3 regions of the Nakamurella multipartita DSM 44233 genome follow, and region 1 is predicted to be linked to each of the others. Evidence: riboswitches for the same ligand, from Rfam matches in the RefSeq annotation. Region 1 holds a riboswitch; each other region holds the start of a gene.
What was found. A riboswitch is a leader RNA that binds a small molecule or an ion and turns the genes downstream of it on or off. The one in region 1 is predicted to bind thiamine pyrophosphate.

Region 1 (4,503 bases):
CGCCGTCGGCGGCCCGCCGCAGCAGCGCCTCCCGCAGCAGGATGATCCCGGCCGGATCCAGCGCGTTCGTCGGCTCGTCGAGGACGATCAGGTCGGGCCGATGCTGCAGGGCGGCGGCCAGGCCGAGCCGTTGCTTGTTCCCCAGTGACATCCGCCGGGCCGGCACGCTCGCGTAGCGGTGCAGATCCAGCTCGGCCAGCACGTCGTCGACCATCGGCCGGATACGGCGGGCCGGCACCCCGCGCAGCCGCGCCGCCAGCTCCAGGTTGGTCCGGCCGTCCAGTTCGCCGTAGGCCAGCGGGTATTCGATGACGGCCCCGACCCGGGCCCACCGGTCCGGGCCGGCGACCCGCACGTCCGCGCCGAGGACGGCCAGTTCACCGGCGTCGGGTCGCAGCATGCCCACCATCAGTTTCATCAGGGTCGACTTGCCGGCCCCGTTGAGCCCGACCAGCGCGTGCACCTCGCCGGCCTGCACGTCCAGGTCCACGCTGCGGACACCGGCACCGCCGCGGTAGGCGCGGGTCACCCCGGTCAGACGCAGTCGGTCAGTCATGGTGGGCCTCCACCACGTCCAGGGCTCGCTCGATCGCCGCGGACAGGGTGCCGTCGCCGTCCCGCCCCCACTGCAGCAGCGCCGTCATCAGGGCCGCCATCACCGCGGCCGCGGCGATCGCCGCCTCTCGCGGATCGGCGCCCCCGGCCGCCAGCTCGGCGCCGATCGCGGCTTCGCTGGCCGCGGTGTTGGCCCGGACCGCCGCCGCCAGGCTGGGCGTCGCGGCCACGATGGCCAGCCGGTCCCGTACCGGCCCGGTGTCCTGGATCGGCACGGCCCGCCAGGCCGCGCGGATCCCCCGGACCGCCCGGATCACCGGGGGCAGCCCCGGCGGTTGAGCGGCGACGGCGCCGGCCATCAGCGGGTCGTACGGGTCGTCCAGCAGCAGCTGGTCCTTGGTCCCGAAGTGGCGGTAGAAGGTCATCTCGGTGACCCCGGCCGCGGCCGCGATCTGCGCCACCGTCGTCGCCTCGTAGCCCTGCCGGGCGAACAGCTCCAGGGCCGCGGTCTGCAACCGGGCCCGGGTGCGCTGGGTCCGGCTAGTCGCCGTCTCACGAATGGTCATGAGCAAATGTTAGTCACTAACATTTGCCCGCACAAGGGTCAGTCCAGCGGCCGCAACTCGTCGGCGTAGGACACCGCCCGGCGCCGGAGCTGCCCGCCCGGCCCCAGGGTGTACTGGCCCATCCGCCACAGCGGCGGCGAGTAGGCGTGCACCGAGACGCTGCCCGGATCCCGGCCGGTCAGGCGGTGGATGTGATCCGGTCCGAAGCCGAACACCTCCCCGGCGACCACGTCGGTGCGGATGCTGTCCTGGGCGACGGCCAGGTTGTGCTCGGTGAGCGCCCCGCGCAGCACCGCGACCGCCCCCGAGGAGATGTCGTGGTCGTGCCAGCCGGTGTCGTTCTCCGGCGTCCAGCACAGCAGCCAGACGTCGACGTGGCTGTCCCGGTGCAGGCTGACGTAGTGCCGCTTGTCGTCGCTGAACGCGATGTGCGGTGCCAGCGGCCCGGGATCGCTGGCCACCGAGCTGGCCAGCTCGACCAGCTCGTCCGGATCCAGGTCACGGCCGGGCAGGTTCTCCAGGGTGAGCCGGCCGGCCTGCTGCGCGAGCGAGCGGGCCTGCCGGGCGGCGACGGTCACGCCGTCCAGGCGGCCGGCCACGTCGGCGGCCGGGTCGATCGGGTCGATGTCGGGGGTGCGGTCCAGGGTCTGGGTTGCGGTGCCGGTCATGGTCGTTCTCCGGTCAAAAGTCGGTACGGATTGGTCTGCGTGAAGGCGGTCCGGGCGGCCTCGCCCAGGTCGGTGCGATGCGGTGTGCCGTAGGGGCGGTCGCTGCCCACCACGATCGGGTCGACGCCGACGGCGCGGGTGAGGGCGTCCACGCCCTGCCGCGAGTACGAGGACGTCTCCACGAAGGTGTGCGGGTCCACCGTGACGGTGCGGCCGGCGCGGGCCTGGAATCGCTCGTGGTGGACCGGAGCGAGACCCGCGCCGGCCGCGAAACACACGCGCAGGGAAGGGAACTGGGACCGGCCGGCGGCGAACCAGGCCCACCAGGCGGCCTGCAACTGGGTCGGGTAGTCGACGACGGCGGCCCACCAGGCCGGCCGGTCGGCGCCGGCCGCGGGCACCGGTCCGGGGTGGACGAACACCGGACGGTCGGCCGCCTGAACCAGCGCCAGCACCTCGCCGAGCCGCTCGACGTCGGCCGGGCCGGCCAGCGCGGTCGCCGGGATCTGCAGGCCGACGAAGCCCTGGGCCAGCTGCTGCCGCAGCGCGGTCAGATCCGGGTCGCGACCGGCGACCGAGGCCCAGGCGTCGAAGTCGGGCCGCAACCGGGCGACCCCGTCGTGCCAGGCGGCCAACAGGGGTGCGGCCTGCTCCGGCGGCAGGTCCTCGATGCCCAGCGGGCTGGACAGGCCGAGCACGATCCGGCCGGACTCGGTGGCCCGACGGCTTTGCGGATCGTGGTCGGCCGGGTCGACCTGATACGCGGGTTCACCGGGCAGGTACAGCGTCCAGCCGTCGAGCCGGGGTGGGACGCTGCACCGGCGCAACGCCTCGATCAGGTCGACCGGCCACAGGTGTTGATGAATGTCGATGGTGCGGGGAGCCGTCATGGCCCGTGCCCTTCGCGGGGTTGCCAGGAATGATGCCGAGGAGTGCCGAGAGCACTGCCCCGCACCCGAGAAGGGCTGGGGATCAGTGCCGGATTCAGCGGCAACAGATGGCGCTGGCGACCCGGTTCAGGTCGACGTGCCGGCGGCGGTGTTCACACCGGCTCAGGACAGCGGCGGACGCGGACACACTCCGCTCGGTCCCGCGCTGCATGCGGCGAGACTAGGCAGCGGCGGACGACCCTGTCAACGAGCGACATGCTGGTAGGTTGCCATCCAGACACGGGGTGCCCGGACGACGGGCTGAGAACCACACCCGTAACCACCTGATCTAGGTCATGCTAGCGAAGGGATGTCGTCATGACTGTCCGCGTTCTGTCCATCGCCGGGTCCGATCCCTCCGGCGGGGCCGGCATCCAGGCCGACCTGAAAACCTTTGCCGCCCAAGGCACTTACGGCATGGCCGTGATCGCCTCGCTGACCGCGCAGAACACCGCCGGGGTGCGGGGGGTGTTCAGCCCGCCGGCCTCTTTCCTGGCCCAGCAGCTGGACGCGATCAGTGACGACATCGCCGTGGACGCGGTGAAGATCGGCATGCTCGGCTCGGCCGAGAACATCGCCGTCGTCGATACCTGGTTGGCCACCCACCGCCCGCCGTTCGTGGTGCTGGACCCGGTGATGGTCGCCACCAGCGGCGACCGGCTGCTGGACGAGAACGCCGAGTCCGCGTTGCGCGCATTGCTGCCCCGGGCCGACCTGCTCACCCCGAACGTCGCCGAGCTGGCCGTGCTGGTGGGTGACGAGCCGGCCCGGGATCTGGACGGGGCCATCGCCCAGGGCAAGGCGTTGGCCTCCAGCACCGGGGCGCAGGTCCTGGTCAAGGGCGGCCATCTGGGCTCGGCCGGCGCCGACGGCGATCAGCTGGCCACCGACGCCCTGGTCGGGCCGGACGGCTCGGTGACCCTGGTGCCCGGCCCGTGGGTGTCGACCACGAACACCCACGGCACCGGCTGCTCCCTGTCGTCCGCGCTGGCCGCGTTGCGGCCGCAGCGCGAGTCCTGGGCGGCCGCGGCGGTCGACGCCAAGGCCTGGCTGACCGGTGCCCTGGCCGGTGGGGCGGCGCTGGGCGTCGGTCAGGGCCGGGGGCCGGTGGATCATCTGCACGCGCTGTTCCCGGCCACCTTCTCCACCCAGGAGTGGTCGCGGATCGCGCCGATCCGGGCGGCCATCGAGACCATGCCGTTTATCGTCGCGCTGGCCGACGGGTCGCTGCCCTGGGTCAACTTCCGCTTCTACCTCGCCCAGGACGCCCAGTACCTGCGCGAGTACGCCCGCTGCCTGGCCCGGGTGGCCGCGCTGGCCCCGGACCAGGACGCGCAGGAGTTCTTCGCGCATTCCTCGGCGGCCGCGTTGGAGGCCGAGATGGGCCTGCACCGGACCCTGCTGACCGCGCACGGCGAGTCGCTCAGCGGAATCGAGACCTCGCCGGTGACCACCGCGTACCTGGATCACCTGCACCGGTGCTGCGCGACCGGCTCGTACGCCGAGGCGGCCGCCGCGGTGTTGCCCTGTTTCTGGCTCTACCAGCACATCGGCGAGCGGCTGGGCGTGCTGCAGGCCCAGCGGTCCTCGGCCGATGCGCATCCCTATGCCGCCTGGATCGAGACCTACGCCGACCCGGCCTTTGCCGCGGCCACCACGTCCGCGATCGGGTTCGCCGACCGCGCCTTCCAGGCCGGCTCACCCGCCGAGCGGGACGCGATGATCGCCGCCTTCGAGCGCTCCAGCCGGTACGAGTGGATGTTCTTCGCGCAGGGCACCGACCTG
Region 2 (4,503 bases), 2.7 Mb from region 1:
TCCTCACCCAGCGGCGGCCGGTCGGACAGGCGGGGCGGCAGTGGCTGGCGGGGTTCCCGGTCGCCGGCGCCGTCGCCGCCGTCCCGGCGCAGCGTCACCACGACGGTGTCCCCGCGGAACCGGACGGCTCCCGCCTCGGGTTCCTGGGCCGCGACCACCCAGCGGGCCGAGGCCTGCAGGGTGCGCAGATCGGCCGGCGGATCGGCGATCACCAGCCGGAAGCCGATCAGGTCGGCCTGGTGCAACGCTCCGGCGACGATGACGGCGTCCAGGTCGGGGATGACGATCCGGTCCGGCAGAGCGTTGTCGGCGACCTTGAGCCGTCCTCGAGCCATCACGACCTCCGGGTGATCCAGTCCTGGCCGCGAGGCTACGCCCGGCCCCCGGGCCGTGGCGGCCCGTGCGCCCAGGGCTGAATTGTCCGGAAGCTGTGGTCCGCCTCCGTCGACCGGACCGACCTGTGGGCGACCGCGCGGATCGATCAGCGCGGATCGATCAGCGCGGATGAACCAGCACCGAATGTGACGGTAGGGACGCGAGTCGACGAGTTGAGCCGTGCCGGCGTAGATGATCCGCGCGGGCCGGGGCGGCCCCTAGGATCAGCGGGCGGCCACCGCCGCCGGTGTCGTGGGGACGCCGGGGTTCCGGCACCCCGACGCGGCCGCGTCCGGAGGTCAGGCGTGCTGGCTGCGATGCGGCGATTCGTGGCCTCGTCCTGGGCCCCCTGGGCCCTGCTCGCCGTCACCATCGTGCTGCACGTGCTGGTCACGCTGGCCGGTAGTGACGCCTTCGCCATGGTCGACCTGAAGGTCTACCTGGAGGGCGCACAGCACCTGACCGACGGCACGCTCTACGACTTCTTCTCCGAGCCGCTGCATCTGCCGTTCACCTACCCCACCTTTTCGGCGATCATCTTCACGCCGATGACCTGGCTGCCGTGGACCGTCCTGCGGGTGCTCTGGCAGGCGGCCTCGTTCGGCGCGATCGGCCTGATCGCCTACGCCACCCTGCGGCTGCTGGGCCGGGCCGGACCCAAGGCGCCGCAGCCGCTGGAGCATGTCCGCGGGATCGTCGTCACCATCACCGCGTTGGGCCTGTGGCTGGAACCGGTGCGCACCACTTTCAACTACGGCCAGATCAACCTGTTCCTGTGCGCGCTGCTGCTCGCCGGGGCGGTGGCCAGCAAGGAATGGTTGGCCGGCGCGTCGGTTGGGCTGGCCGCCGGGGTGAAGCTGACCCCGGCCATCACCGGGCTGTACTACCTGCTGCAGCGCCGGTGGTCGGCCGTCGCCTGGTCGGTCGTCTTCTTCGCCGGCACCGTGTTGCTCGGGCTGGCGCTGGTGCCCTCGGAGACGGTCCGGTTCTTCACCGCGCTGATGTTCGACCCGGCCCGGACCGGCCCGGTGTGGTCGGCCATCAACCAGTCGCTGCGCGGGGCGATCGCCCGGCTCGCCGGCCAGGACCTGACCACGCTGTGGCTGGTGACCGCCGTGCTCGCGGCGGCGCTGGGCCTGTGGGCGGCGTGGGCGTGCCTGCGGGTCGGCGACCGGACCGCGGGGTTGCTGGCCGTACAGATCACCGGGCTGCTGATCTCGCCCATCTCCTGGTCGCACCACTGGGTCTGGGTGTTGCCACTGCTGCTGTGGTGCCTGTTCGGCCCCCGGCAGCGGGTGCCGGCGGTCCGCGGCCTGGCCATCGTCTGGTTCATCGCCACCTGCAGTTATGTGGTCAGCCTGCTGATCGCCCTGCAGTACATCGACCAGCCCGCGTCGCGCCCGGGCTGGCAGTCCGCCCTGGGCGTGGTCTACCCGTTGCTCGGCGTCATCACGCTGGTCGTGCTCGGGGTGCTGGCCATCCGGACGACGGCGCCGAGCGGGCCGAACTCCTCCGATCCCGTCACCCCGCCGGACACGGAGTCGACCCGCTCGGCCTGATCCGCCCCGGCGATGCTCGATGGTGGCCCGGTCCGCTCGGCCAACTACGATGGAATCGACACGGGAGTCCGGTGCGCCGGGCTGAGAGCGGGACGCGCCAGTCCCGGACCGTCGTACCTGATCCGGGTCATGCCGGCGAAGGGACGTCCTGTCCGCTCTCCTCTCGAGCCGCTGGTCGGCTTCCGCGTCGCACGCGTCGGGGAATTGATCCGGCCGGGATCGTCGACCTATTAGGGGTGGTCGACGCTCCCGGCCGGAGCGTGCTGCGCCGTTCGTCCGCCGTTCGCCCGCGTGTCGTCCGGTGTTGGGCCCGTGGTTGGCCCGGCCGGAGACCACCCGTCATAGGCTGTGCGGTCGTGATCCCGCTGCGCGCCACGATGCTCATCGACGCGCCGGTGGAACAGGTCTGCGCGATCCTGGCCCGATCCGACATCTGGACCCGGACGGCCCGCGCGCTCGGCGCCCGCGCCCAGGTCACTGGCCGGGACGGCGCGTCGTTCGCGCCGCTCGCCGACGGCGACCGCATCGCGATCACCGGGCCGCGAACCGGATCGTTCACCGTCGTGGTCGACCTGGACCCCGTGGCGCAGGACGACTCCCGGCTGATCCCGCCGTTGCTGCGGCTGACCGGTCCGAGCGGGCCAGTGGGCGCCGCCACGATCCGGCTGTTCGTGGCCGACACCCCGGCCGGCGCCCTGGTCACCGTCGACGTGGACCTGCAGCCCGGATCCCGACGGGCCCGGTTCCTGCTGGCCTGGCCGAACCTGCGTCGCCGGGTGCTGCGCGGCGAGCAGACCCTGCTGGGCATCGCCGCGTTGGCCGCCGACGAGGTCCAGGTGGTGGTGGCCGGTGCGATCGTCGCTGGCGGCCGGGTACTCGCCGCCCGCCGCAGCGCCCCGGCCTCGCTGGCCGGCCGGTGGGAGCTGCCGGGCGGCAAGGTCGATCCGGGCGAATCCGACGCGGCCGCCCTGACCCGCGAGCTGCGGGAGGAACTGGGCGTCGAGGTCGAGGTCGGCGAGCAGATCGGCCCGGATGTCGCGCTCGGGCCGCGCCGGGTGCTGCGCTGCCTGCGGGCGCGCCTGCTCGATCCGACGCGCCCGATCGAGCCCACCGAACACGACCAGGTGCGCTGGTTGACCGCCGACGAACTCGACGAACCGGACTGGCTGGACGCGGACGACGAGCTGCTGCCGCATCTGCGCACGGCGTTGGCCGCTCGCGGTCACGATTAACCAAGTTGGAATACGCCGATCGAGTCAGGCGTGGCACGATGCGGTCATGTCAACGGCCGCTCACAAGGCCGGGTCCGCCGCTCGTCAGGAGTAGATCTTGTCGTTCTTCGAGAAGTTCCGCGTACGTCCTATGCTCGCCGGCGGTGCCGCGCTGGCAATCGTGCTGGCCACGGCGGCCTGCGGAGCCAGTACCACGCCCCCCGGAAGCACCACCGCGGCCTCGTCGGCCGGGTCGGCCGCGTCGTCCGGAGCCGCCACGTCCGGAGCTGAAGCCGAGAGCGTCCCCACCCCGCTGAACCTGAACCTGGCCAAGGTTGACTCGCTCAACGCGATGCTGCCGGACAAGTTCAAGCAGTCCGGCACGATCATCGTGGCGACCGACCCGACATACCCGCCCAACGAATTCCTGCCCGAGGGCTCGAACACCCCCGTGGGCATGGACATCGACCTGATCAACGCGGTGGGCCAGGTGCTGGGGCTGACCGTCACCGTCGAGCCGGCCAGCTTCGACGGCATCATCGCGGGCCTGAACGCGGGCCGCTACGACGTCGGCATCTCCTCGTTCACCGACACCAAGGAACGCGAGCAGTCGGTCAACTTCGTCACCTACTTCACCGCGGGCACCTCGATCATGGTGCCGGCCGGCAACCCGAAGAACATCCAGTCGGCGACCGACCTGTGCGGGCTGCCGGTCGGCGCGCAGAACGGCACCACCCAGCTGGACCAGCTGACCGACGCGACCGTCGAGGGCTCCGTGGTCAAGGCGTGCCAGGACGCGGGTAAGGAGCCGCCGGTGGCGCAGGGCTTCCCGAAGCAGACCGACGTGAATGCGGCACTGGTGGCCGGCCGGATCGACGCCTACATGGCCGACTCGCCGGTCGTCGACTACGCCGTGAAGGTCACCGGGGACCGGTTCCAGAAGGTCGGCGGCGACGAGGGCGCCGCGCCCTACGGCATCGCCATCCCGAAGGAGCCGGCGGAGCTGACCCCGGCCATCCAGGCCGCGATGCAGCACCTGATCGACACCGGTGCCTACACCAAGATCCTGGACAACTGGGGTCTGACGGGCGGGGCCGTCACCACCTCGCAGATCAACGGCGCGATCTACTGACCGCCCGGCCGTGACCACCACCGAGGACCCCACGGTCCCACCCCGTGACGCGCCCGTCCCGATCAAGGCCATTCCGCAGCGGCACCCGTGGCGGTGGGTCTCGGCCGTCGTGCTGCTGGTGCTGGCGGCCATGCTGGTCAACAGCCTGCTCACCAACCCGGCCTGGGACTGGCCGACGGTCTGGCAGTACCTGTTCTCGCCCCAGGTGCTGCGGGGCCTGTGGCTG
Region 3 (4,503 bases), 420 kb from region 1:
GATGGCCACCGGGAAGAAGGTGGTCAGGATGATCACCAGCACCTTGGGCAGCAGTCCGAAGCCGAACCAGATGATCATCAGCGGGGCGATCGCGATGATCGGCAGGGTCTGCGACCCGACCAGCAGCGGCACCAGGGCCCGGCGCAGCCACGGCACGAAGTCGACCGTGATGGCGACGGCCCAGCTCACCGCGAGCGAGACGGTGAACCCGACCAGGGTGACGCCCAGGGTGGCCAGGCCGTGCCGGGTCAGGTCGTCGCGGTTGAGCCAGCCCTGCTGCACCACCCGCAACGGCGAGGGCAGGATCTGCGGCCGGGCGTCGGTCAGCACCACCGCGAGCTGCCAGCCGACCAGCAGCAGCGCGACGATCAGGGCGGCCGGGCCGACCGTGGCCAGTAGCCGCCGGCCGCGGGACCGGGCGACCGGCCCGACCGGCGCCGCCCCCGCGGCGGCGACGCCGGCGCGGGGCAGCGATTCGGACCGAGCGGTCATGACGAGAGGTACTCGTCGGTGAACAGGGTCGAGTAATCCGGCTCGGCGGTCAGCGGGGCGCCGTCCGGGCCGATCAGCAGCCCGTTGTCGTAGAGGAACGAGCCGTAGGCCGCCCACTGGGCCTGCGTCTGCGGCCCGACCGTGCCGGTGTCGTTCTTCATGTATTTCGTGGCCAGCAGCTGCTGGCTCTCGGTGACCAGCGACTCGTCCGGGAAGGCCCCCGGGTTGGCCGCAATGAGCAGCGCGGCCGCCTCGTCCGGCTGGTCGGCGGCGAACTGGTAGCCGCGCTGCAGCGTCTGCACGAAGGCCTTGGCCACGTCCGGGTGCTCGGCCAGCCAGCTGCGGTTGCCGATGATCACCACCGAGTACGCGTCCGGGAAGCCGTAATCGGTGTACTTGAAGTACTTCATCGGCGTGCCGTTGTGCTCGGCCTCGATGCCCTCCCAGGCCAGGAAGGGGATGGTGAAGTCGACGTTGCCCGAGTACAGCGCCTCGTAGGCCGAGGTGCCCAGGGTGACGGTGGTGAACTCGCCCGTGCCGCCGTCGTCGCGGATGACCGTCTTGAGCAGCGGCTCCTCGGTCGGGCCGCCGAATCCGGCGTAGGTCTTGCCGTCCAGGTCCTTGGGCGAGTTCAGGTCGGTGCGGTCGGCCCGCACGCCGATCCCGGTGGCCCAGTGCTGTAGCACGGCCAGCACCGAGACGATGTCCGCGCCGGCGGCCTGGGCGACGGTAGTGCTGTCCTGGAAGCTGACGCCGAACTCGGCATTACCGGCGTCGACCAGGGTCTCGGGCAGGGCGGTGTTGTACGGCAGGATCTGCAGGTCGATGCCGGCCTGCTCGAACCAGCCCTGCTGCTGGGCCACGTACAGGCCGGTGTGGTTGGTGTTGGGGGTCCAGTCCAGCGCGAAACGGACCGCGGTCCGCTCGCCGGCCGGAGCCGATCCCGACCCGGACGCGGCCGCCGATGATGGCGTGCCGGTCCCGGATCCGGCGGACGCGCCCGAGGAGCAGGCGACGAGCGCGGTGAGCAGGACGAGCAGGGGTGCAACGAGCGATGCTCGCCGCAGGGGCGTGCGCATGGAAGCGACAATCCCTTCGCTAGTACGAACTAGATCAGGTTCAACGGGTTTTCTCTCAGCCCCGGTGGGGGCACCCCGTGTCGAGAGCCCACCCTACTCCAGCTCGTACCGCGCTCGATCCGGCTCGATCCGGCTCGCCTCCTCAGATGTAGATGGCCGGGTCGTCGGCGTAGGCGAGAGGGCTCACGGTGCCCGGGAGGGGCCGCAGCTTGGCCGGGATGCCGACGGCCAGGAACTCGGCGGGCACGTCGGTGATGACCACCGCGTTCGCGCCGACCTGGGCCCCGTCACCGATGGACACCGGGCCCAGGATCTTGGCCCCGGCGCCGACGGTCACCCGGTCGCCCAGCGTCGGATGCCGCTTGCCCGGCCGCATGGACCGGCCGCCCAGGGTCACCCCGTGGAACAGCAGCACGTCGTCGCCGACCTCCGCGGTCTCGCCAATCACCACGCCCATGCCGTGATCGATGAACAGCCGCCGGCCCAGCCGGGCCCCGGGGTGGATCTCGATCCCGGTGATCGCCCGCGCCAGCTGCGAGAGCAGCCGGGCCGGCAGCCGCAGGCCCGGGGTGTGCCACATCCGGTGCACCAGCCGGTGGCACCAGACGGCGTGCAGACCGGGGTAGCCCAGGGCGATCTCCACCAGCGAGCGTGCCGACGGGTCGCGTTCCCGGGCGGCCTGCAGATCCTCGCGGAGCAGGCCGACCGCGTCGGACAAACCGCCCATCAGTCCATCAAGTCTGAGTACAGCACCGAGGTGAGGTACCGCTCGCCGAAGGACGGGATGATCACCACGATCAGCTTGCCGGCGTTCTCCGGGCGGCCGGCGACCTGGATCGCCGCGTGGATCGCGGCGCCGGAGGAGATGCCGACCAGCAGTCCCTCCCGCTTGGCGGCGTCCCGGGCCACGGCCACGGCGGTCTCGGCGTCGACGTCGATGATCTCGTCGTAGACGGTCCGGTCCAGGATCTCGGGCACGAAGTTGGCGCCGATGCCCTGGATCTTGTGCGGGCCGGGGGCGCCGCCGTTGAGGATGGGCGACTCGGCCGGCTCGACGCCGATGATCTGCACCCCGGGCTTGCGCGCCTTGAGCACCTGTCCGACGCCGGTGATGGTGCCGCCGGTGCCGATGCCGGCGATTAGGATGTCGACCGCGCCGTCGGTGTCGTTCCAGATCTCCTCGGCCGTGGTGCGCCGGTGGATCTCGGGGTTGGCCGCGTTGGCGAACTGGCGGGCCAGGATCGCGCCGGGCCGCTCCGCGGCGATCTCCTGGGCCTTGTCGACGGCGCCCTTCATGCCCAGCGCGCCCGGGGTCAGGATCAGCTCCGCGCCGTAGGCCCGCAGCAGCGCCCGCCGCTCCTTGGACATCGTCTCGGGCATGGTCAGCACGACGTTGTAGCCGCGGGCCGCGCCGACGAAGGCCAGGGCGATGCCGGTGTTGCCACTGGTCGCCTCGACGATCGTGCCGCCGGGCGGCAGCTCGCCGGACTGCTCGGCCGCGTCCACGATGGCGACGCCGATGCGGTCCTTGACCGAGCTGGCCGGGTTGTAGAACTCCAGCTTGGCCACGACGGTGGCCCCGACCCCCTCGGTCAGCTTGTTGATCCGGACGAGCGGGGTGTTGCCGATCAACGCGGTGACGTCGTCGTAGATCTTTGCCATGAATCCTCCTGCGCCGCGCCGGCGGGGTGAGTGAGGCTGAGTGGAGCGGGGGGCCCGGTCAGGGCCCTGACCAATTTACGTGAATGGTCAATTGACCGATCGCGCGGCTGCGCGGGCCGGCGGGTCGCCGGCCAGCAGCGCGACCAGGTCGATGTCGTGCCGGGCGAACCGGTCCGGGTGCGGCGGGAAACCCTGGGCCCGGACCAGCGCGCCGGCGCGGGTGGTGAAGATGTCCTCGGTCTCCACCACGCCGCCCTCGACCCGGCCGGGCAGGGCGACGATCTCCCGGATCCGGCGCGAGCCGTCCGGCTCGACCCCGACCTGGACGACCAGATCGATGCAGGCGGCCACGGTCGGTACGACGAACGCGTCGGTGACGTTCTCGCCGGCCAGCAGCGGCAGCGTGCACAGCTTGACCACCGCCTCCCGGGCCGAGTTGGCGTGCACCGAGCACATCCCCGGCAGCCCCGAGTTCAGCGCGATCAGCAGATCGAGGGACTCCTCCTGGCGGACCTCGCCGACGATCAGCCGGCTGGGCCGCATCCGCAGCGCCTCCTTGACCAGCCGGCGCAGCCGGATCTCGCCGTGCCCCTCCAGGTTGGGCTGGCGGGTCTGCATGGCCACCACGTCGGGCAGATTGGGGCGCAGCTCGAACACCTCTTCACAGGTGATCACCCGCTCCCGGGCCGGGATCGAGTTGATCAGGGTGTTGAGCAGGGTCGTCTTCCCGGCCTGGGTGCCGCCGGCGACGATGATGTTGAGCCCGGCAGCAACCGCGCCCTCCAGGAACCGGGCCGCGTGCGGGGTGATGGTGCCCAGCGCGACCAGGTCCTCCAGGCCGTTGGCGGCGACCACGAACTTGCGGATGTTCAGACTCAGGTGCTCGCGGGTGATGTCCGGGATGACCGCGTGCAGCCGGCTGCCGTCGGGAAGCAGGGCATCGACGAACGGCGAGGACAGGTCCAGCCGGCGGCCCGAGGGCTTGAGCATGCGCTCGACCAGGTCGCGGACGTCCTGGGCGGAGAGCACGACGGTGGTCAGCTCGGAGCGGCCGTGCCGGGCGATGAACACCCGGCCGGGCTGGTTGATCCAGATCTCCTCGATCGCCGGGTCGTCGAGGAACTTCTGCAGCGGGCCGAGCCCGGCCAGGGCGTCGAACACGTGCCGCATGGTGCCGCTGCGGTCCAGCAGCGGCGGCAGCGCCGAGACCGGGACGCGTTCCTCGTAGTGGGCGACCACCTCGTCGATCAGCAGCCGGGTGGCCCGGTGG

Region 2: linked by a shared signal. The riboswitch ahead of NAMU_RS28955 ((deoxy)nucleoside triphosphate pyrophosphohydrolase) and the one ahead of thiD (bifunctional hydroxymethylpyrimidine kinase/phosphomethylpyrimidine kinase) in region 1 are both predicted to bind thiamine pyrophosphate.
Region 3: linked by a shared signal. The riboswitch ahead of NAMU_RS08325 (ABC transporter substrate-binding protein) and the one ahead of thiD (bifunctional hydroxymethylpyrimidine kinase/phosphomethylpyrimidine kinase) in region 1 are both predicted to bind thiamine pyrophosphate.

What each region holds. Positions count from the first base shown of each region.
Region 1 covers NC_013235.1:1,413,821-1,418,323, reverse strand. The annotation lists gene NAMU_RS06455 (ABC transporter ATP-binding protein) at 1-556, opposite strand, end outside; gene NAMU_RS06450 (TetR/AcrR family transcriptional regulator) at 549-1,121, opposite strand; gene NAMU_RS06445 (cysteine dioxygenase) at 1,160-1,789, opposite strand; gene NAMU_RS06440 (amidohydrolase family protein) at 1,786-2,679, opposite strand; gene NAMU_RS31700 (putative leader peptide) at 2,774-2,890, opposite strand; TPP riboswitch at 2,950-3,046, shown strand; gene thiD (bifunctional hydroxymethylpyrimidine kinase/phosphomethylpyrimidine kinase) at 3,037-4,503, shown strand, end outside.
Region 2 covers NC_013235.1:4,804,694-4,809,196, reverse strand. The annotation lists gene NAMU_RS21450 (hypothetical protein) at 1-335, opposite strand, end outside; gene NAMU_RS21445 (mannosyltransferase) at 681-1,934, shown strand; TPP riboswitch at 1,985-2,096, shown strand; gene NAMU_RS28955 ((deoxy)nucleoside triphosphate pyrophosphohydrolase) at 2,291-3,166, shown strand; gene NAMU_RS21435 (ABC transporter substrate-binding protein) at 3,264-4,277, shown strand; gene NAMU_RS21430 (amino acid ABC transporter permease) at 4,288-4,503, shown strand, end outside.
Region 3 covers NC_013235.1:1,833,761-1,838,263, forward strand. The annotation lists gene NAMU_RS08320 (ABC transporter permease) at 1-492, opposite strand, end outside; gene NAMU_RS08325 (ABC transporter substrate-binding protein) at 489-1,571, opposite strand; TPP riboswitch at 1,565-1,659, opposite strand; gene epsC (serine O-acetyltransferase EpsC) at 1,714-2,298, opposite strand; gene cysK (cysteine synthase A) at 2,298-3,233, opposite strand; gene NAMU_RS08340 (CpaF family protein) at 3,321-4,503, opposite strand, start outside.